2 regions of the Lysinibacillus sp. G4S2 genome follow, and region 2 is predicted to be linked to the other one. Evidence: a T-box and tRNA genes for the amino acid it is inferred to sense, from the RefSeq annotation. Region 2 holds a T-box; the other holds one or more tRNA genes.
The links. The T-box of region 2 lies ahead of argS (arginine--tRNA ligase). A T-box ahead of a tRNA ligase gene usually reads a tRNA of that ligase, here a tRNA-Arg.
Positions count from the first base shown of each region.

Region 1 (11,578 bases), 1.9 Mb from region 2:
TAAAAAACTGTGCAAGATATCCCCTGCACAGTCTTCTTTTATATTATTTTTTTAAATGACTATCTAAGAATTTTAGCATTGCATTATAGAATTCAATTTTATTTTCTTCGTTATGGAAACCATGGCCTTCATTATCTTTCAGCATATATTCAACATCTACGCCTCTTTCACGTAATGCTTTAACAATTTGATCAGATTCAGCCTGATTTACACGCGGATCATTTGCCCCTTGAGCTACAAATAGCGGCGTTTTAATTTTATCAACATGGAAGACAGGTGAAGCAGCTGTTAATAGCTCTTTATCCTTCTCTGGATGCCCTACACGTTCATAAAATTGGTTACGCACTGTTTCCCAATATGGAGGAATTGTATTTAATAATGTAAAGATATTCGATACACCTACATAATCAACTGCTGCTGCATATAGATCTGGTGTAGTAGTGATACCAGCTAAAGTTGCATAGCCTCCAAATGATGCACCGTAAATTCCGATGCGTTTAGGGTCTGCAATACCTTGGTCGATTGCCCATTGTACACCATCTGTAATATCATCTTGAATTTTTAGACCCCATTGTTTATTACCAGCCTCTAAAAACTCTTTTCCGTAACCTGTTGAAGAACGGAAATTCACTTGTAATACGGCATATCCACGGTTTGCTAGTAGTTGTACTTCTGGATTAAAGCCCCACATGTCTCGAGCCCATGGTCCACCGTGTGGATTGACGATAAGAGGTAGGTTTTTAGCCTCTTTGTTTTTAGGTAAAGTTAAATAACCGTTAATTGTCAAGCCATCTCTACTCTTATAGGAAATTGGATGCATTTCCGCAAGCTCCTCTGGGTTTAACCAAGGGCTTAACGTTGCCAATTCTTTTAATTCATCTGTTGTTGAATCGTAGTAATAGAATTTTCCGAAAACAGTGTCACTAGCAACACTAACAATGAATTTTGTCATTTCTTTGTTGTAATCATTGATGCCTAATTCACTTTCAGAAACACCTAATTTGTTTTGAAGTTTACGGAATAATTTTTCAAAGTCCTCGTCAAAGAATTGATAATGCAGCTTATCTGTTACATAGGTACCGTATAATAATTTATCTTTATCAGCACTATATAATACACCTGCTACATCCACGTCTGGGTTGGACATAATTACTTCTTCTTTACCTTCTAAATCATATTTAACTACTTCTACTTTGTCTCTTCCTTTATTAGAAGTTGCGTAAATATGTTTATTGTCTTTAGAGAAGGCAAGTGGCATTACTTGTTCCCCTGCTTTAAATTCAATAAATGGCTTGAATTCATCTTTTTCTGAATCACGATAAAGAACAGTGCCTTCTACACCGTCTGAAGCAACTGCCATACGTACATTGCCATCACGATCTGCTAACCAGCTAACAATATTGCCTGGGTTTTTAGCAACATGTGTTGTTTTACCAGTCTTCACATTCAGCTTGTACACATCAAAGACTTTTGCATCTTCTTTATTCATCATAATAAGGATTTCGTCTTTAACGCCCTTTAAACCACTTAATAACCCAACTGTTACATTTGGATAAGGAGTTAAATCTTTTTCCTCATTACCGTTAAATGATGTTGAATAAATGTGGAAGTTTTCGTCGCCACCTTTATCCTTTACATATAGTAAATTATCATCTTTCCAGAACGATCCGGCGATATCACGATCTTTTGAGCTAGATACACGTACTGGCTCGCTATCGTCATTCATTTTCTTTACGAAAACATTTGAACGATTTTCCCATGGAGCGGTGAACGTAATGTAATTACCATCTGGTGAAAGTTCATAACCGAAGTTACCTGGATTTTTCATGAAATCTTCTACAGAAATTTCTTTCACGCCTTCATTACTTACACCATTTTTCACTTTTTTTGCGTTATTCAAAATTTTAACCGCGTCTTGCTTTGAAATTGTTTCACTATTTGAAAGACCGTCAAATAAACCAAGCTTATTTGCTTTTTCTTGATACTCAGCAAGCGTTGCTTCTTTTTCCTCTTTATCTAAGGCTCTTACTAAAATACGTGCCGCTTCATCACGTTTAATATTCGCACCTAAATCTTTTAATTCTTCGCCTTTTACCCACTGATCAATGATTTGTTTACGCATTGTCTCTGAGCCATGCTGGAATGTTAGAGTTGTGACAGCTAAATCTAGAAACTCCTTTGCAGATAGTTGTTCCGCTTTTACTTCTACTTGACTGCTAGTTTCATTGGCAGCGCGCACTTCCTGCATAGATACAGGAATAACTACAGATGATGTTAAAATAATTGCTAATGATGCTGATAAAAATCTTTTTTTCAAAATGTTTCCTCCTTATATCAGTACACGTTATATCGTTTGTCGATACAATGAAATTATAACAATTTTAGTCCTTTTGTCAATAATTGATAATATTTCAGATAAGAGGCTGATCACCATAACGTGTGGTTGATTTCTTTGCTAGAAAGAGCTTGTTTTTCGATAAAAGCCCAAAAAGTTTCGATAAAATGAGATTTTGTTTCGATAAAAGCTCAAATAGTTTCGATAAAGAGCGATTTTGTTTCTATAAATCCAGGATGTGATGCTCTTAGTTTTCGTTCCTCTACATGCTCGCTCCAGGGTCTCATCTGTGACGCTAATCCCCAAGGAGTCGCCCAGTCGGAACGAAGATCAACTAATATACAGAGCGTATATTTTTAAAAATGTCATCCACAACTATTAGTGATGAGCCAGATAAGTGGCTAATTTCCTCTACAGGCTACTCGCTTTCCTGCTGGCGGTCGAGTAGCCCTACACTACAATCAGTTAAAAATGGGAATATATTAGCAAAATAGCACCAAAAAATCCTTTATCGTCAATAAACCTATTTTTTTGCCAATCAATACACCTGATTATATTTAATTAAAATTGGCTCATGGCATACTTTTTAACAAATATCATTCACAACTTTTGATGATGTGCCATAAAATTTCTCTTTTAATCCTATAAAAAAAGCGAACTGAAATAAACAGCTCACTTTAGATACAAAGAATTCATTAAAATTTCCGACTTGCACCACCACCAGCAGATGAGCCTCCTCCGAATCCACCAAAGCCACTACCTCCAGAACCGCCACCAAAACCACCAGGAAAACCGCCACGTCCACCTGAACGAGGTCCTCTTCCCCTACCATTTGACATAAATGTATAAATAATAAGTACTATAATAACGAGTAAAATAAACATCCACGTCGGCATTTCTTCATCGTCAACATTCTTTTCAGGTAGCTCTCCATCCCAATTGTATTCTTGTGCGACAGTTTGAAATACTTCAGCATACGTTGCTTTAAATGCCTTATCAATATTTCCAGCACTTGCATTTGGATAAAATGCTGTATCTAAAATGCGTCCCAGCTTGCCATCTGGTAATGCTCCTTCGAGACCTTGACCTACAGCAATGACGACATCATTATTGCCTTCACCTTGCCCAAATGTTGCTAATATTAAGACACCATTATTTTTTTCTTTATCACCAATGCCCCACGAACGAATCATTTTTGTAGCATACATTTTTGGTTCTTGGCCATTCATGTTATCTACAGTTACGATCATAATTTCAGCACCGGTGCCTTTGTCTAGCTGCTCTGAAAAACGATCAAGCTCTTTCTTCACCGAAGCAGACAAAACATTAGCAAAATCATGAATATACGTATTTTTCATCGGTGCAGGCATTGCTGCATTGGCAACCTTTATAGATAAAATACACATGGAACAAATGATTATAAATCGTGCGATAAAACGTTTCATTATTGTTTACCTGAATTGCTAAAATCTATAGATGGTGCCTTTTCAGCTCCCGCAGCTGCTTTGAAGTATTCTTTCTTTTCAAAGCCAAACATTCCTGCAATTAGATTTCCTGGGAAACGTTTGACCGATTTATTAAAAGTCTGCACTTCATTGTTGTAGTCTTCTCGAGCAACAGCTAAGCGGTTTTCTGTTCCAGCTAATTCATCCATTAATTGACGGAAATTCGCATCTGCCTTTAAATTTGGATAATTTTCAACGACTACTAGCAATCGACTAAGTGCCCCGTTCAATGCATCATTGGCTACCGCCTGTTCCTCTGGACTACGTGCACTCCCCATTTGTGCACGTGCCTCTGTAATGCTAGTAATAACTTCCTTCTCATGATTAGCGTATCCTTTAACAGATTCTACTATATTCGGAATCAAATCATAGCGACGTTGTAGCTGATTTTCGACTTGAGCCCATTTTGAATCAACACTTTCTTCGGCTGTTACAAGGCTATTGTATTTTGGAATAAATAGTAAGGCCAATACAACAAGAATAATAACGATAATCCCTATAGGTCCAAATATTTTTTTCAATTTACAACCTCCTTCGTCTTCTTTTCTATACCAACAGTAAAAAACATCTTTATTCTACATATATGCAAATACTTTATTGCCGTATGAAATTTGTCTAAAATGCCATACTTAGTACTGTAACAAACTATGATATTGAGGAGGCGCTTTTTTTGTCACAATCGTTTCATAACGAATCATCAAACCAAACATCATCATTCAACCAACAACAAAGCCTAAATCATGGTGGGCATGAACTAATGGACATGCATGAAACAATTGGCGAAATCATTGCTGGTATGAATCAATCCATTGTTTTACGTCCACATATTAAGGACCCTGAATTACTTAGCATTTTGGATCGTCAATATAATTTCACATTAGGTATGTACAATACTATTGTGGAATCATTTAAAACAGGTCATGATCCTTCTGTTCCTACAGGTCGCTATCAAATGGAGACAGGCAATAATTTTAAATTTGGATTAAATCCTGGCCAGCCTAAAAAACCGATGCAAAATGCAAGTGAACTCAACGATGAAGCAATTTCTGGCTTCCTATTAGGGGCTCAAAAAGGGGCAGCAAAATGTATGACCGCAGCGGCAACGGAAACTACAAACCCTGTAGTTCGACGCGTTGTTGCAGATAGTATTCCCAACTGCATCGAAATGGCATACGAATTATCTATTTACCAAAATATGCACGGCTACTATCAAGTACCACAATATTCTCAACAGGATATGCAAACGATGCTTAGTGCATACGACACTACAACAAATCCCCTTCATTAATTATAAAAACAAGAGCAGTCTCTACTGTGATGTCTATCACAAAGAGACTGCTCTTGTTTAATGAACTATAAAACTTTCCCTAAAAATGCTTTCGTTCGTTCGTTTTGAGGATTACCAAAAAGTTCCTTAGGTGTTCCCTCTTCAACAATATAGCCACCATCCATAAAGACAACACGATCTCCAACTTCACGAGCAAAGCCCATTTCATGTGTCACAACAATCATCGTCATTCCTTCAGCGGCTAGATTTTTCATAACATCTAGTACCTCTTTTACCATTTCGGGATCAAGTGCCGAAGTAGGTTCATCAAATAACATGGCCTTTGGTTTCATCGCTAAAGCACGAGCAATGGCAACACGTTGCTGCTGACCACCAGAAAGCTGCTCAGGGTAGTTATAAGCCTTACTATCAAGACCGACCTTTTTCAACAACTCATGTCCAAGTGCTTCCGCTTCTGCCCTACCCATTTTACGGATTTGCATCGGAGCCATCGTCACATTATCTATAACTGTCATGTGTGGGAATAAATTAAATTGTTGAAACACCATACCCACTTCAGCTCGTATCGCATTAATATTTGTTTTCGGATCATTAATCTTCACATTCTCGATATAAATGGCACCATCTGTTACTTCTTCTAACATATTAATGCAACGTAAAAATGTACTTTTCCCCGAACCTGAAGGGCCAATTACACAAACAACTTCCTTTTCTTGAATTTCATAATCAATACCTTTTAATACTTCCAATTTGCCGAAATATTTGTGTAAATTTTCAATTTTAATCATCGTGCTTCCCGCCCTTCTGTCTTACGAGGGACATAGCTATTACTAAATCGCTTTTCAATAAATGCTACAATCTTTGTTACACCATACGTTAAAATTAAATATAATACTGCTGCAACAATATATGGTTCCCAGAAACGGAAGCTCGCTCCTGCTACTACTTTACTTGCATATAAAATATCTGGAGCCGCAATAACGGTTACTAAAGATGAGTCTTTTAATAAAGCAATAAACTCATTACCTAACGGCGGAATCATTCGTCTAAAAGCTTGTGGTAAAATGACTTTTCGCATCGCTTGGTTATGTGTTAAGCCAAGAGAACGAGCTGCCTCCATTTGTCCTTTAGCAATACTTTGAATTCCCGCACGGAAAATCTCTGCATTGTATGCCGCACAGTTTAAAATAAGCGCCGTAATCCCTGACACCATATAGCCTAATGAATGTCCAAAAATAGTCGGTATCACCGCTAAGTGAATTAATAAAATTTGTACAAGCATCGGTGTCCCACGAAATAAATCTACGTACAGTTTACATGGCCAATAAATCCATTTTCTAGTCGATAATTTTCCAAGTCCTAAAAATAGCCCTAAAAGAATTCCGCCAAAATAACCACTGAGCGTTAAAATTAGCGTCACACCAATACCACGTATAAACATATCACGGTAGTTCCAGACTATGTCCCAGCGTAAGTCAAAGATGTCCATCCGAAAACCCCACTTCCCCTTTTAATTCCATCAAAAATCAATTTCGCATTGGCGTAATTGTTGCTGTCGCTTTGCTTTCGCAACAGAGAACATTTGTTGCTGTCGCTTTGCTTTCGCAACAGAGAACATTTGTAGCTGTAGCTGCCGATTTGCTTTCGCTACAATAACATTTTGCTATATGAAAATAAATGAGCCGCTAGCATAACTATACTAGTGGCATCATGTATTTATTATTACTTAAATTCTGTTCCTGTAATTTCTTTTAATTTACCGTTTTCTTTAATTTTTTTCAGACCTTCATTTAATAGGTTTAACAGCTCTTTATTCCCTTTTTGAACCATAAATCCATAATATTCTTTTTCAAATGCGTCATCTTTAACTACTTTAAGCTTTTCTTTTGGATGTGCCTTAATATATTCATAAACTACCGCATTATCACCAATTGTTGCGTCTACGTTTCCATTTAGCATCTCTTGAATAGCAATTGGTTGGGTTTCAAATGCCATAATATTTGTACTTGATTCACCTTGAAGCTTTTTAGCAGCTTCATGACCAGTAGCATTAATTTGTACCGAAATCTTTTTATCTTTTAAATCATCTAAAGATTTAATCTTTGAATCTTCCTTTACAACGATTACTAATTGAGATTCATAATATGGCTCAGTAAAGTCAAATGACTCTTTACGCTTTTTATTAATAGTTATCCCAGATGCACCGATATCTGTTTCACCATTCTTAATTGTTTGGAATACAGGCTCCCAACCAATATTTTGCCATTCCACTTCAAATCCCATTTCATCAGCAATCGCCTTTAAAATATCGACATCAATTCCTACAACATTACCTTTATCATCAAGCGATTCGAATGGTGCAAAAGTAGCTTCTGTTCCTACCTTATAAACTTTTTTACCACTTTCACCTTCGGATGGCTCGCTACCAGATGATGTCTTTTCTTTTGCGCCACAACCTGCTAAAACTATTGCAAATGCTGCGACGACCACAAGTAACATAGATAAACTTTTTTTCATAGCTACTCCCCCTAATTCGATTGTTTTCCGAAACACACTTAATATTTTAGTCAATTCGGAAACTTTAGACTATTAGGTCAATTATAGTGACATTATTCTCTTTAGACAATAACATTCTGTATAAAAGTAATTATTTTTTCATAAAAATTTATTTCGTTTGGGTTTTTTAGCAGAAAACGGCATTAATAAACGGAAATCTAACCTAAAATGTATATTTATACATATCAGAACTATGCCCAAGGTAGATGTTTTTTGGCAAAAAAAAAAGAATCCCCTCAGATAGGATTCTTTTTTCCGACTAGTACACTAGTCTTCACGTACAGTATGTTCACTAAAAAATAATTTGGAGTTGTTGCTTTTTTGAAGGTTTGAAAGGAACACATACGGGAATAATGCTAACTAGATAGTATTCCCATTATTTTCCCCTCTTCTCCACTAAGCAGGCTGCTAAACTACTTATTAGGAGAATGAGCTATAAAAATAAATCAATTAATCAGTAAAATGGCGCCCTCGGAGGGAATCGAACCCCCAGTGCAAGAACCGGAATCTTACGTGTTATCCATTACACCACGAGGGCAATTAAGACCACAAAAAAAAAGTACTCACTCTAGGCTTTATGAAAAGCATGATGTAGATAATCCTCATTTGAAGCATACCTGCAAAATAGTGTACTGTACTTTAACTTATGACCTTATCAATTATACAAACCTATTGCTCATAATTCAACTATAGAATGCAAAAGATTTTAATTTTTTTTAGGCTCTTCACCAAAATATATAGTTGACCGCGCATGACTACGACCGGACGCTTTAGGCAGACGTTGCCTGAGCCTTTTCGTCGCCCGTACTTCGCAATACTTTTTAAGCAAGATCAGATTTTTGTATCGATCCATTTTTTATTTAATTTATTTCACTTTAACAGGGTTAATATTTGACCTTCCCTGACTATAATGTGTATGATAAGGATACAGCTGAAACACAACGGATGTTTTTCAGCAAAAGTATTCGAATTTAGTTTTTTAAGGAGGATTTAACATGAATTTAATTCCTACAGTTATTGAACAAACAAGTCGTGGTGAACGTGCGTATGACATCTATTCACGACTACTAAAAGACCGTATTATCCTATTAGGAAGTGCAATTGACGACAATGTTGCTAACTCAATTGTTGCTCAACTTCTATTCCTACAAGCAGAAGATCCAGATAAAGATATCTCTCTTTACATTAACTCACCAGGTGGATCTATCACTGCTGGTATGGCAATTTATGACACAATGCAAATCATCAAGCCGAAAGTACAAACAATTTGTATTGGTATGGCAGCATCTATGGGTGCTTTCCTACTTGCTGCAGGTGAACCTGGTAAACGCTTCGCATTACCGAATGCTGAAGTAATGATTCACCAACCTCTTGGCGGAGCACAAGGTCAAGCAACTGAAATCGAAATCGCTGCAAAACGTATTTTATTCTTACGTGAAAAATTAAATGGTATTTTATCAGAACGCACGGGTCAACCGCTTGAAGTTATTTCAAGAGATACAGATCGCGATAACTTCATGACTGCTGAGCGTGCAAAAGAATACGGCTTAATCGACCATATTATGGATCGTAGCGACCGTAAATAAAAATAAGGACATCTCAGATTTATTATTTCTGAGATGTCTTTTTTGGTTCTACATATAATGTTGGGATGTTTTATCCGTCGTTGCGATAGGTCTATCCGTCGTTCTGGCGGCGCTTTCCGTCGCTTGGATAGTTCTTTCCGTCACTTTAATTTCTATCCGTCGCTTTGATTTCTATCCGTCACTCTGGCGGCTCTTTCCGTCGTTGCGATTGTTCTATCCGTCACTTTGATGATTCTTTCCGTCGCTTGGATAGTTCTTTCCGTCGCTTTAATTTCTATCCGTCGCTCTGGCGGCTCTTTCCGTCGCTTTGATAGTTCTATCCGTCGCTTGGATGATTCTTTCCGTCGCTTGGATAGTTCTTTCCGTCACTTTAATTTCTATCCGTCGCTCTGGCGGCTCTTTCCGTCGCTCCGATAGTTCTATCCGTCGCTTGGATGATTCTTTCCGTCGCTTGGATTTCTTTCCGTCACTCTGTTAGCTCTTTCCATCGCTTCGAGCCTTTTCTTTCCCTCGCTTTGGCCCTTCTATCCGTCACGTCGGCCCTTCTATCCACGTTTTTGGCCCTTCTATCCACGTTTTTTCCCTTTCTATCCACGATTTCGGCTCTTCTATCCGCCGCGACCTTTTCTTTCCTTCACTTTGGCCCTTCTATCCGGCATTTCGGCTTTTCTATCCACGTTTTTGGCCCTTCTATCCACGTTTTTGGCCTTTCTATCCATCATTTCGGCTCTTCTATCCGCCGCGGCCTTTTCTTTCCCTCGCTTTGGCCCTTCTATCCGGCACTTCGGCTTTTCTATCCACGTTTTCGGCTTTTCTATCCACGATTTTGGTCTTTCTATCCACGTTTTTGGCCATTCTATCCACGTTTTTGGCCATTCTATCCACGTTTTTTCCCTTTCTATCCATCATTTCGACTCTTCTATCCGCCGCGGCCTTTTCTTTCCTTCACTTTGCCTCCTTCGCCTTGCCTTCTCCGGCCTTTTCTTTCCTTCGCTTCGATTGTTCTACCCGTCGCTTTAACTTTCTATCCGCAACTTTTCCCTTTCTATCCATCACCTCGACGATTGAAGTGGCATAGCATTGACCTTCATTTTAGATTGTACAAATAGGATGGGACCTGTTTTTTCAATGTGGAAGAGCAAAAAAACTGCCCAAGATGTAAGTTTTACGTCTTGGACAGTCTCTTTGCATTATATGTTTTTTAATCTTCTTCTTCGATTAGTGCTGCCAATGCTGTAACCGCTTGCTCAGCGTCGTTACCATCACTGCTTAGAACAACCTCTGTTCCTTTTGCGATGGCTAAGCTCATAACACCCATAATGGATTTAGCATTTACTTTTTTCTCGTCTTTCTCAAGAAAGATATCTGCGCTAAAACGATTTGCTTCTTGTACAAATAGCGCTGCTTGTCTAGCTTGTAGTCCTAATTTTAATTTTACATGGACTCTTCTCTCGGTCATTCTCAAAACTCCCCTTTACTACCGTTCATTTTATTAGTTTTATCTTACCTCACTTACTAGCTAAAGAACAATACGTGATTACGCATGACATTCATACCTGAAAAGTATGAAAATTTAACCACCAATTTTTTCACCACGTCTTAAAGCATCGGCAATTTCATCGATTTTCCGTAATCGATGATTGACACCTGATTTACTAACCGTTCCACTTGATACCATTTCACCAAGTTCTTTTAGCGTTACATCTTGATATTCTACTCGTAATCGTGCAATTTCACGAAGTTTTTCAGGCAATTGATCTAGGCCTATTGAGTTTTCAATAAAACGAATATTCTCTACCTGACGTAATGCTGCACCTATTGTTTTATTTAAGTTTGCAGTTTCACAGTTGACAATGCGATTAACACTATTTCTCATGTCTCGCAATATACGAACGTCTTCAAATTTCATCATTGCTTGATGAGCGCCAACAATATTAAGAAAATCAGAAATTTTTTCTGCTTCTTTTAAATAGGTAACAAAGCCTTTTTTTCGTTCAATTGTTTTTGCATTCAACTCAAATTCGTTCATCAAATCCATTAAAGCTTCGCCATGCTCTTTATATAATGAATAAATTTCTAAATGGTAGGCTGATGTTTCTGGATTGTTGACAGAGCCACCTGCTAAAAATGCGCCTCGTAAATACGCTCTTTTTTGGCCACTCTTTTCAATGAGCTTTCGAGAAATAGTATGATTAAATTGAAAGTCGTCTGAGATGATTTCTAAATCAATTAGTAGCTCACGTGCACCTTCTCTTACACGGCAAATGTATACGTTATTTTTTTTCAAACGCATTTTTTTTCGAACAAG
Region 1 covers NZ_JAUCFJ010000002.1:4,541,135-4,552,712, forward strand. Annotated here, with positions in the region: gene QUF91_RS23180 (S9 family peptidase) at 44-2,317, opposite strand; gene QUF91_RS23185 (TPM domain-containing protein) at 3,031-3,780, opposite strand; gene QUF91_RS23190 (LemA family protein) at 3,780-4,361, opposite strand; gene QUF91_RS23195 (spore coat protein) at 4,511-5,128, shown strand; gene QUF91_RS23200 (amino acid ABC transporter ATP-binding protein) at 5,194-5,916, opposite strand; gene QUF91_RS23205 (amino acid ABC transporter permease) at 5,913-6,617, opposite strand; gene QUF91_RS23210 (basic amino acid ABC transporter substrate-binding protein) at 6,851-7,645, opposite strand; tRNA gene QUF91_RS23215 (tRNA-Arg) at 8,148-8,222, opposite strand; gene clpP (ATP-dependent Clp endopeptidase proteolytic subunit ClpP) at 8,680-9,270, shown strand; gene QUF91_RS23225 (hypothetical protein) at 9,313-9,438, shown strand; gene QUF91_RS23230 (hypothetical protein) at 9,435-9,581, shown strand; gene QUF91_RS23235 (hypothetical protein) at 9,578-9,748, shown strand; gene QUF91_RS23240 (hypothetical protein) at 10,003-10,179, opposite strand; gene QUF91_RS23245 (HPr family phosphocarrier protein) at 10,472-10,729, opposite strand; gene whiA (DNA-binding protein WhiA) at 10,844-11,578, opposite strand, start outside.
Region 1: it has a tRNA-Arg gene. The T-box ahead of argS (arginine--tRNA ligase) is inferred to sense a tRNA for this amino acid. The anticodon was not compared.

Region 2 (11,578 bases):
AAGCGTAAGAATTCCACGCAAAATACACAATTAAAATATTTCTTTGATATAGAAAAATGTAAAGTTTGTCCTTTAAAAGAAGGGTGTTATAAAGAAGGAGCGAAAACAAAAAGTTATTCAGTTTCTCTTCTGTCAAATGAACACATAGAACAAGAAGTGTTTCAGGAAACGGAATCCTTTAAACAATTGGCAAAAGAACGCTATAAAATCGAAGCAAAGAATAGTGAAATAAAAAACAGACACGGGTATAATCAAGCAAACGCCACGGGTCTATTTGGTATGCAAATACAAGCAGCCGCAACGCTATTTGTCGTGAATATGAAGAGAATTTTAAAACTAATGAACGAAAAAAGCAAAGAATAATGAAAGAAATCGGACGACCCCTTCCTAAAAAAGGATGAAATGGCGCCCGATATTTTTTTTGAGTTAAAAAATTTTAATTTTGATGAGTTTTTCAGTGCCCTCGATCAGCGTCACAGATGAGACCCTGGAGCGAGCAACGCGAGTGAAGCGGCTCATCGGACGCCCCCAGGAAGCTCTGCTCTGCGCGAAAGCGAAGCGGCAGCGGCAAATGTTTTATCTGCGCGAAAGCGAAGCGGCAGCGGCAAATGTTTTCTGTAGCGAAAGCAAAGCGACAGCTACAAAGCGCCCAGTCGGAACGGAAATCAACCACACGTTTTGGTGAAGAGCCTATTTATTTGAAATTAAATTAATAATAGGAAAGTATTGCGCTTTTTAATTATTACAAATAGACGGTTGACTTTAAATAGCAGCTCATGTAAAATATTTCAAAATCACAGTTAAATTCGATGAAAAAGAGAGTAGTTTATGGTGCTACTGGAAAGCGAATTAGGGACGGTGTGAGCCTAATGCAGAAACCATAAATGAAACGCACTTTGGAGAAGGTTCTCGAATGAGTAGTAGAGAATATCGGGGAGTCACCTCGTTAACAATGGAAAGTGGTCATATTTTATGGCAACTAGAGTGGTACCACGGGAAAACTATGCTCTCGTCTCTATTTTAGAGACGAGGGCTTTTTTATCTTCATTCAGCAGAAAACTCTTATTTCTAAAGGTAAGAGATGAAAAGGGGATGTGGTTCCTTTTCAGTGAGTTTCCAAACCCCTACTGAATGAAGATAAAGCCTCTGTGCGGATGTTACGGATTTTGAAAGGAATAAATTGTGCGGGCACTATTCAAAATCCGGACGCAATTACGCCAAGACGAAATTAATTATATATTGGGAGGAGAAAAAACATGTATAAACAAATCGCGAAAAGTATAGCTGAGGCATTGAATAACGAACTGACGTTTAATGAAATTCAAAATTTACTGGAGAAACCGAAAAATTTGGACTTAGGGGATGTGGCATTTCCATGCTTTACACTAGCTAAAAAATTAAGAAAATCCCCGCACACAATCGCTGTCGATATTCAAAACAATTTACGCTGTGACTTCATACAAGAAGTTCAAGTAGTAGCTGGATATGTCAATATATTTTACCATCAGCCAACGATTACTAAACAAGTGCTTAGCCAAATAGTAAAAGAAAAAAACTTATATGGCACCGTACAGGAACCAAAAGGGAATGTTGTTTTGGATTTTTCTTCACCTAATATAGCGAAGCCATTTTCCTTGGGCCATTTACGTTCTACAGTAATCGGTAATGCTTTGGCAAACATTGCCGAGAAAAATGGCTATAAAGCAATTCGTATTAATCATTTAGGTGACTGGGGAACACAGTTTGGTAAATTAATTGTTGCCTATAGAAGATGGGGCGATCAACAAACTATTGAAGCTGCTCCAATAGAGGAATTATTAAAAATTTATGTGCAGTTCCATGAAGAAGCGGAAAAGGATGACACACTTAATGAACAAGCACGTGCTGCTTTTAAAGCATTAGAGGATGGGGATGAAGAGGCATTAGCTCTTTGGCAATGGTTTAGAGATGCTTCACTCGTAGAATTCAAGACCATTTATCAACTGCTTGGCATTGACTTTGATTCATTCGCTGGCGAAGCCTTCTACAATGACAAAATGGCTGCTGTTGTGCAAGAGCTGGAAGAAAAAGAGCTGCTTGTAAAATCCGATGGTGCTTATGTCGTTGAAATAGACAATATGCCTCCATGCTTAATAACTAAAACAGACGGTGCTACGCTTTATGCTACTCGTGATTTAGCAGCTGCTATTTATCGTAAACAACAATATGATCCTCAAAAAATATTTTATGTAGTAGGGAATGAACAATCTCTTCATTTTAGCCAACTATTTAAGGTTATTGAGAAGATGGGGTACAATTGGGCAAAAGACTTACAGCATGTGCCTTTCGGGATGATCCTAAAAGATGGTAAAAAAATGTCGACGCGTAAAGGGAAGATTGTTTTATTAGCAGATGTACTGAAGGAAGCGATTACAACGGCGAAGAGAAATATCGAGGAAAAAAATCCAATGCTTGAGCAGAAAGATAGCATCGCACATCAGGTTGGTGTAGGAGCAGTCATTTTTAATGATCTAAAAAATAATCGTCTACATGATATCGAGTTTTCCATTGAGCACATGATGAATTTTGAAGGTGAAACAGGGCCATATATTCAATATACGTATGCTCGTATTTCATCTCTTCTGGAAAAAGCAGATTTCAATAGTAACGAAGTATCTTTCGAAGTATTAGGTGAGCAAGCTTGGCCTGTTATTTTATTACTGGAACAGTTTCCGAAAGTAGTTGTTAACGCTTTTGAGCAAGCGGATCCATCACAAATTGCTAAATATGCCCTACAATTAGCACGTCTATTTAATAAATATTATGCGCAAAATAAAGTATTAGTTGATGACAACCAAAGAAGTTCACGATTGGCATTTTGTCAATGTGTATCTGTTGTTTTAAAAGAATCACTAGCACTGTTAGGAATTGATGCACCTAAACATATGTAGGCACCTATACTTCATCGTGTTAGTTATGTTTTTAATCATTAATTCCAATGAAATTGACCGCAACTAGAAAAAATGGTACAAGGAAATAGTGTGAAATCTGAGGTCTTATCATATTGTTAGACTTTAGTGGGATTTTTCGAAATATATAGAGAGAAGGTTTTTAGAAAATATGAAGAAAAAGCAATGGCGTGTTTCCACGCTACTTGTGATTGTCAGTATTTTTTTCGTTGCGCTCAATATGCGGCCAGCAGTCACAGGAATTGGACCACTATTTAATGTACTTTTAGAGTCACTCCATGTATCCAATACAAAAATGAGCTTTTTAACGTCTATTCCAGTGTTTTGTATGGGGCTCTTTGCACCATTAGCAGTACCATTACAAAAAAAAATTGGAACAAAAACAGCTATTACGATCTTAATAATCATCATTGCATTAGCGAATGGGCTACGCTTTATAAAAGAAAGTTATGGACTACTAGTTGTCACAAGCTTTGCTGCTGGGTTTGCCATAGCGCTTATTGGGCCAATGTTAAATGCCTATATAAAGAAGAAATTCCCGAACCGCTTTACTACAGTTGTAGGTATTTATTCATTTGGTATTGGAACAGGGGCAACATTAAGTGCAGCACTAACAGTAACATTTTATAATCGTTTTCATGAGAGCTGGACAATAGCACTCGGCAGTTGGTCTGTACTAGCAATTATTGCTCTTTTCATTTGGTTACTGACAATACAAAAAGAGCAGGATGAGTTGGCCGAAACAGATGTATCGAGTGAAAATAATGCGCGAAATCCATGGGAAAATGTCCGTGCTTGGACAATTTTAATTTATTTCGGTTTACAAACGTCGTTGTTTTTCTCAATGATGTCTTGGTTAGCACCGATGTTACAGGATAAGGGCTATTCACTAGTCGCTGCAAGTTCTATGCTAACATTTATGTCCATCGTTCAAATGATTGGAAATATTTCTGTTCCTATACTAATGGAGAGATGGTCGAATCGAATCGGTTGGCTTTTCTCTTTAGGAATCCTAGGTATATTCGGCTTTGCGCTACTATGGGTAGGTTCAGGTGCTATGTTGTGGGTTGCGGTATTAATAATAGGTATCGTTTTAAGTGGCTTATTTCCTATTGGACTATTGTTACCATTGGATGAGGCTAGAAATGATGAAGAGGCAAATAGTTGGTCATCAATGGTGCTATCAGGTGGCTTTATGATAAGCGCGATCATCCCTATACTTATTGGCTATTGCTATGATGTCACTGGTAATCATACATTTACCTATGCCATTTTTATGACTTTAATGCTTGGCATTGTAGCTACTACAATTATTTTAAAGAAAAAATAATTTTGAGACATGCGCGAATGTACGGGCATGTCTTTTTTAAATAACATTTTAAGCGTAAATTATAAGGCATTTTTCACATGAAAGCTAAAAAAGAATCGTTTTTTATAGGTATAACGAAATAAATAAAGGGGGTGAGTAGTATTTTCATAATATATAAATTACTATAATATTATTATGTAAACTTGAAACGTATATAAACCTTGTTTATTATAGAGATAGATGTTTAAAGAAAGTTTTGGTGAACGTATGCGGAAACAAATGCTCATTCTTGGAGCAACAGCTGTACTTTTAACAGGCTGTGGAAATGATTCATTGGCTGAAATGTTTCATACTAAAAAGGCCGAGGTAAAATCGGAAAAAGTTGTGAAGAAAAAGGAAGAAAAAATTGTACCAGAAGTAAAAGTAATTGGAGAGAACGGAATCGGTGCAGGGATCATTGTCAAAAAAGAGGACGCAAAGCTTTATATTGTGACAAATGGTGCGCTCGTAGCTTCAAAGCCAGCTGCTCTCGTACAATTTAATAATAATAAGCTTGTGGAAGCCAATGTACACTATATGTCTACAGCATATAATATCGCCATTTTAGAAGTTACATACAACGCATCGGTAAATGTGCCAACCGTATATAACGGGGAATTAAATCAATTAGCTGTTTATGTCGATAGCTTACCGCACGTCATTGAAAAATATAGTGACAGAAAAGCAGCTTATTACATAGATGCAGAACAAAACATACCTTTAGGGAGCCCTGTTCTAGAAGCGGAAAGTGGTGAAATTGTAGGCATCTATTTTAAACGCCAGCTAAACGGTGTTTCACAGCCGTACATATTACCATTTAAAGATATTGTGCAGTTATTGGATGAATGGATTGAAGAGGGTATGAAAACAAGTGAGCGGCTTTCTCAATCAAAAAATTTATATTCATATATAGAACAAGGCGACAAAGAAGCAGTCCAGCAAGCTATTGATCGATATGGAAATAACATTTTTGCTTTTAATGGCGATGAAATAAAGCTGTTTTTAGATAAATTTCATAAGCAATTACAAGCAGCTGTTGAGATTGATGATGCTAGTGTCATGAAACCTTTCGTAGGTATAGACGAATTACAAAGTACATTGGATGGTATGGTTGCGTATTATAAATCCAAACATGCGAAAATACATTTTTCCAATACGACGATTAAAAATATTAAAATAGAAGGGCAAAATATTGTTGTTCGTGCAAAAACGGAATATGTGCTAACGAATGCTGCTGGCCAACAGGCACTTGCGAATTCTATGATGGTATATGAAATAAATAAAAATGAACAAGGCGAATATAAGCTCATTCGTCTAACAACTGAGGAGTGAAAAGTTGGATGGAGCAAGCAAGACAAATGCTACAACATCATTTTGGCTATGATTCATTTCGCAATGGACAAGCACCAATAATAGAACAAACATTACGAGGTCAATCAAGTCTTTGTGTGATGCCAACTGGCGGAGGTAAATCAATTTGCTATCAAATTCCGGCACTGATGCTAGATGGTCTTACAGTCGTCATATCGCCTTTAATTTCTCTAATGCAAGATCAAGTAGAAGCATTACGTGCCGCCAACATTCCGGCCGCGTATATAAATAGCACTTTATCCGTGCAAGAAGTGAATGAAACGATGCAACTTGCGAGTGCAGGATATTTAAAGTTACTTTATATAGCGCCAGAACGATTAGAGAGTGTAACGTTTTTACAAGTATTATCAAATTTATCTGTACCATTAATTGCTGTAGATGAAGCCCACTGTATATCCCAGTGGGGGCATGATTTTAGACCAAGCTACCGAGCGATCCAAAAATTATTTACATTATGGCCCCAAAAGCCAACTGTCCTAGCACTAACGGCAACTGCTACACCAGCTGTTTGTGAAGATATTAGACAATTATTAGATATTGACGAGCAATCTACTGTAATTACCGGCTTTTCGCGTGATAATTTAGCTTTTTCCGTGTTAATTGGTGAAAACAAAGAACGCTACATTAAAAACTATTTAGTGAAAAATAAAAATGAAGCGGGCATTATTTACGCAGCTACTCGAAAAGCAGTAGATGCCATCTATGAGCTTTTAAGTCGTTTGGGAGAATCTGTTGCTAAATATCATGCGGGACTACCAGAGGATATGCGTACATTAGAACAGGAGCGCTTTTTAAAAGACGAGGCGCGCATTATGGTAGCAACCAATGCATTTGGAATGGGAATTGATAAGAGTAATGTACGTTTTGTCATTCATTATCAAATGCCGCGCAATATGGAGAGCTATTATCAGGAAGCAGGCCGTGCAGGACGTGATGGCTTACCGAGTGCTTGTATTTTGCTGTATGCGTCAGGCGATGTCCAAACACAACGCTTTTTAATTGAACAGATGCAGGATGAAGCCCGCATTAAGCAGGAACTAGCGAAGCTGCAAACGATGGTCGATTATTGTCATACAGAAGGCTGTCTACAAAATGCGATCTTAACGTATTTTGGCGAGGTAGCAGGGGCGCCTTGTAGTCGTTGTAGTAATTGTAATGATGGACGAGAAGTCAAAGATGTGACAGTAGATGCACAAAAGGTGTTAGCCTGTGTCGTGAGGATGGGGCAAAAATTTGGCAAGACAATGGTAGCTCAGGTGCTAATTGGCTCCAAAAATCAAAAAATGACGGAGTTTGGCTTCGTAAGGCTATCTACCTATGGCATTTTAAAAGGTCAATATTCCTCGAAGGATGTCTCAAGCTTTATTGAATTTTTAATTGCTGAGAGCTTACTTGCCGTTAAGCACGGCACGTTTCCGACTATTTACGTTTCAGAGGAAGGCAAAGAAGTTCTTATGGGCAATCGAACGGTTATGCGAAAAGAAGCTGTTACTGTACGTAAGATTGTAGACAATGATCCGTTATTTGAGCATTTACGATTATTGCGTAAAGAAATTGCTGATGAAGAAAAGGTACCACCATTTGTTGTGTTCTCTGATAAAACATTACGTGATTTATGCGATAAAAAACCAATGGAGCTTGAAGGATTGCGACATATTAGTGGGATTGGCGAAGTAAAATTCGAAAAATATGGTAAGCGTTTTTTCGATGCCCTTCATTCTTTTTTAGAAACAGTTTAAAGAGAAAAAAAGGAGTGCTTAATTCAACAGAATTAAGCACTCCTTTTAAATTCGAAAAATATAACAAAACGTTATTTCTCCCAAAGCTCGATTAGTCGACCTTCAGGATCTTTAATCCAAATAAACTTTCCAAATTCACTTATTTCTTTTTCCTTCTCAAGAGGAACACCAATATGTTCGAGATGCTTAATAGTTTCGTCTATATCATGTACTTGGAAATTTAACATTACTTGTTGTTCTATTGGAAAATAACTGTCATTTTCGTTAAAGAATGAAAAGACCGTCTCATTTCCTAATTCGGGTTTAATCATAGTTCCATTCCAATTGTCTATTTCCAACTTCAACACTTCACTGTACCATTTTTTGATAACATCAAGATTGTTAGTTCTCCAAAATATCCCCCCGAAACCTTTTATCATCATATCTAGCTCCTGTCGACTTTAAATTTTTTCGTTTTTCGAATTTATGTTTAGTTCCTTCTTCAACTATACCGCTTGAATAGTTTAAGTACAATTTTTCACATCAATCATTTGGGTAGGTTACTTCTTATAAAACGATCGTTAGTTGAAGGTTTTTATTTCATACTTAAAAGTTATTTCTTCATCAAGAATTGATAATATATCGTCGAGGTCAAAAAGCTGTTCTATAAACAGATACTAACATTTTGGAATAATTGTTCTTCAAGCCTTCGACCGTAAGTGAATTTCTTCACCATTTCTTTCTCTAATTTAACATAAATATCCATTTATTTTTGACAATTAGAATCAAACTCGTTCACAAAAAAAGTGTGATATCTTCAAGTTTTTAGATTTTCCAAAAAATTGGCGGTACCCATAAGTAGTAACAAAACAAAAAGAAGAAACCCGGAATATTAATATTCCGGGTTTGATTCTCACTTACTTATAGTGCTCCATGACACACTGCCTCGCTTCCGCATTGAATCTTAAAATTTTTTAAGACAACTTTGCTTTAGCTTCATTCAGCTTTGATGGTCCTTCTGAGTTACCGGTCAGCCCCACTCATCGGGTTAACCCTCCTTGTCATTGGATTTGAAGTGAAATCTTTAATAGTATAGACCGTTTATTATTTCTTATTCACGTTATTTGAAAATGTTTCGACTAGATTGATCAGAAGAGGCTTTTAATTAGCTAAAAGCATTATCTTATAATGACTGAATTTTTTAAACTAACGTGGACATTAATTTCGATCCTTCACGTACGGGAGAGGTTAAAAACTTTATCTTATTATCAGGTGTGTTGATTAACCATTTTTATCCATCCTAATTAAATTAGAAGGATCTGATTTCCGCTACGGGCTACTCGCTTTGTTGCTGACGCTTCGCTTTCGCACAGATAAAACATTTTGTCGCTGTCGCTTCGCACAGAGCAAGGCTTCCTGCGAGCGAGCGTCGAGTAGCTCTACGCTACAAACTCTTCATCATAACATGTGGTTGATTTCTTTGATAGAAAGAGCTTGGTTTCGATAAAAGCCCAAATAGTTTCGATAAAATGAGATTTTGTTTCGATAAAAGCTCAAATAGTTTCGATAAAGAGCGATTTTGTTTCGATAAATCTTCAAAGTATCCCTATAAAACGAACGAAAGAACTTTAGCGATTCTGTTTTAGGGCTCGACACAAAATAGCAACAAGAAAAACCCTTTCATCGATCAATAATAAACCTACTTTTTCCTAATCAACACGCCTGTCTTATTATGAAAAATTCATTTTGAAAACGGCATTACCTAGGTGATTCGTCTATCGAAATGAATGTTTATATTAAAGCTATTTTTCCCAATGCTCAGTGATGAACTGATCTCGACCTGAAAGCGCACGGTCCTTCTCATAATGTTCCGACTCTTTTTTGTAATAGTCCTGATGATAATCTTCTGCAGGATAGAAGTGCTTAGCATCGCGAATTGTGGTTACAATAGGTTTATTAAAGCGACCACTTTTTTCTAGTTTTTCCTTAGATGCTTCGGCAATGCGCTTTTGCTCTTCTGAATAGGTGAAAATTGCTGTCGTGTATGATTCACCACGGTCATGGAATTGACCATAGGCATCCGTTGGGTCGATTTGCATCCAGTAAATATCAAGAAGCTGTTCATAACTAAAAACGCTAGAATCGAATTCAATTTCGACTACTTCTAAATGGCCCGAAGTACCTTTTTTAACATCCTCATAAGTAGGATTTTCTATATGGCCGCCCATATAGCCCGAAGTAACGGTATGTATACCATCCCATTCAGCAAATGGCTTTACCATACACCAAAAACAACCGCCAGCAAACGTAGCTTTCTCAATCATATTGATCATCCTTTCTTTTGTGAAGATATTATAGCATTATTTTGCTCATTTCTATCAAATAGGGTGTAAAATAACGAATAGGTAGTTGATGATAGGAGCGGCAAGGTTTACAATGAAACTTTCCTAACGATGAATCGTTACATTAACTATAAAAAATAGAGGAGTTATAAGTTTATGGAAGAGCAAGATTATTCAAGACGCTCACAACGTCCCAAAAAACGTAGATTGCGAAAAGGGAGAGCATTGATCACATTGTTATTACTCTGTGTCATAGTTATTGTGGGCTATGCTGTTAAGCAATATCGAAGTGGGCTAGAAATGGCAAACGATACAAAGGTAGCTCAGGAGGATTTCAGCGGCGATACAGTAAAAGGCGATGTTGAAAACTATTTATTATTAGGAATCGATACTCGTGGTGAAGAAAAATCACGAACAGATACAATGATGGTATTATCTTGGAATAAGAAAACAAATGATGTCAAACTCGTATCATTTATGCGAGATATTTATGCGAATATTCCAGGTTATCAATCCTATAAGCTGAATACGGCTTACTATTTAGGCGGTGTTCAATTATTAAAGGATACGATTAGCAATATGTTTGGCCTTCCGATTCATCATTATGCTATTATCGATTTTAAAAATTTTGAATCACTTGTCGATATTTTAGCGCCAAATGGAGTAAAAATCGATGTAGAGAAGGATATGTCTGAAAAAATTGGCGTTTCATTAAAGCAAGGTGAGCAATACTTAAATGGTAAAGAATTACTTGGCTATGCCCGTTTCCGCCACGATGCTGAAGGTGATTTTGGTCGTGTCGCACGTCAACAAAAAGTTATCGAAGCCTTAAAGAATGAAGTATTAGCGCCTCAAAATATATTGAATTTACCAAAATTCGTAGGTGCAGCACAAGGCTATGTAACAACGGACTTTTCATCTAAAGAAGAGGTTCAGCAAGTGCTTAAAATGGTGTCAAAAGGTAAAGTCAACTTAGAAAAAGCAACGATTCCAATCGAAGGTAGCTATAGTTTCAAATACTTTAGTCATGCTGGCGATTCAATTGTAATTGATGTAGAGAAAAATAAAGAATTTTTACGTAAATTTTTAGGTATTTCATTGGAGTGATGTTTCGCAAAAACCAATATTATATTGTAAAATAAAGGTATAGGATTTGTATTGGGGTGAGTTCATGGAAAAAGAAAGACCAAGAGAGCGTTCGAATTTCTTTTCAACAAAGTTTATTCGCTTTTTAGGTGGTAAAAATTTATTTTTTACACTAATTATTTTATTATTACTGGCATGCGTTATTTTTATGTTCCAAAAAGTTTCCTTTATATTTACCCCGCTAAAGGTTTTATTTCAGGTAGTAATTCTACCAGGGGTACTAGCCAGTATCGCGTATTATTTATTACGCCCATTATTAGGGCTTTTAGAGAGGTGGCGTATCCCAAGAATTTGGGGTATTTTACTTCTGTATATCGGTGCAATTGGCATATTAACTTTATTAGTATTACTTGTCTATCCGTTTTTGCGAGACCAGTTTACTAATTTAGCAAAGGAATTCCCAGAGTATTTTATGGCGTTAACGCAAAATACTGTGGATTACCTCAATAATTCACGCATCACTGAGTACTTAGATAAAATGAATTTTAACTATAATGAAGTAGTGAATAACTTTACTACGGATATGGTGAAAACGGTAAAAGATACAGCTACAAACTTAGCACAAGGCGTGGCAACTGGTATTACTGGCTTCGTTTCAACCTTAACAGGAATTGTCCTATCATTAGTGACAGTACCATTTATTTTATTTTACTTACTTAAAGATGGTGAAAAACTACCGAACTTTATTTTAAAAATGTGCCCGCC
Region 2 covers NZ_JAUCFJ010000002.1:2,676,139-2,687,716, forward strand. Annotated here, with positions in the region: gene QUF91_RS13820 (IS1182 family transposase) at 1-363, shown strand, start outside; gene QUF91_RS13825 (hypothetical protein) at 458-685, shown strand; T-box leader at 801-1,020, shown strand; gene argS (arginine--tRNA ligase) at 1,257-2,930, shown strand; gene QUF91_RS13835 (MFS transporter) at 3,100-4,278, shown strand; gene QUF91_RS13840 (TcaA NTF2-like domain-containing protein) at 4,525-5,628, shown strand; gene recQ (DNA helicase RecQ) at 5,637-7,406, shown strand; gene QUF91_RS13850 (VOC family protein) at 7,478-7,825, opposite strand; gene msrA (peptide-methionine (S)-S-oxide reductase MsrA) at 9,188-9,709, opposite strand; gene QUF91_RS13860 (LCP family protein) at 9,884-10,834, shown strand; gene QUF91_RS13865 (AI-2E family transporter) at 10,899-11,578, shown strand, end outside.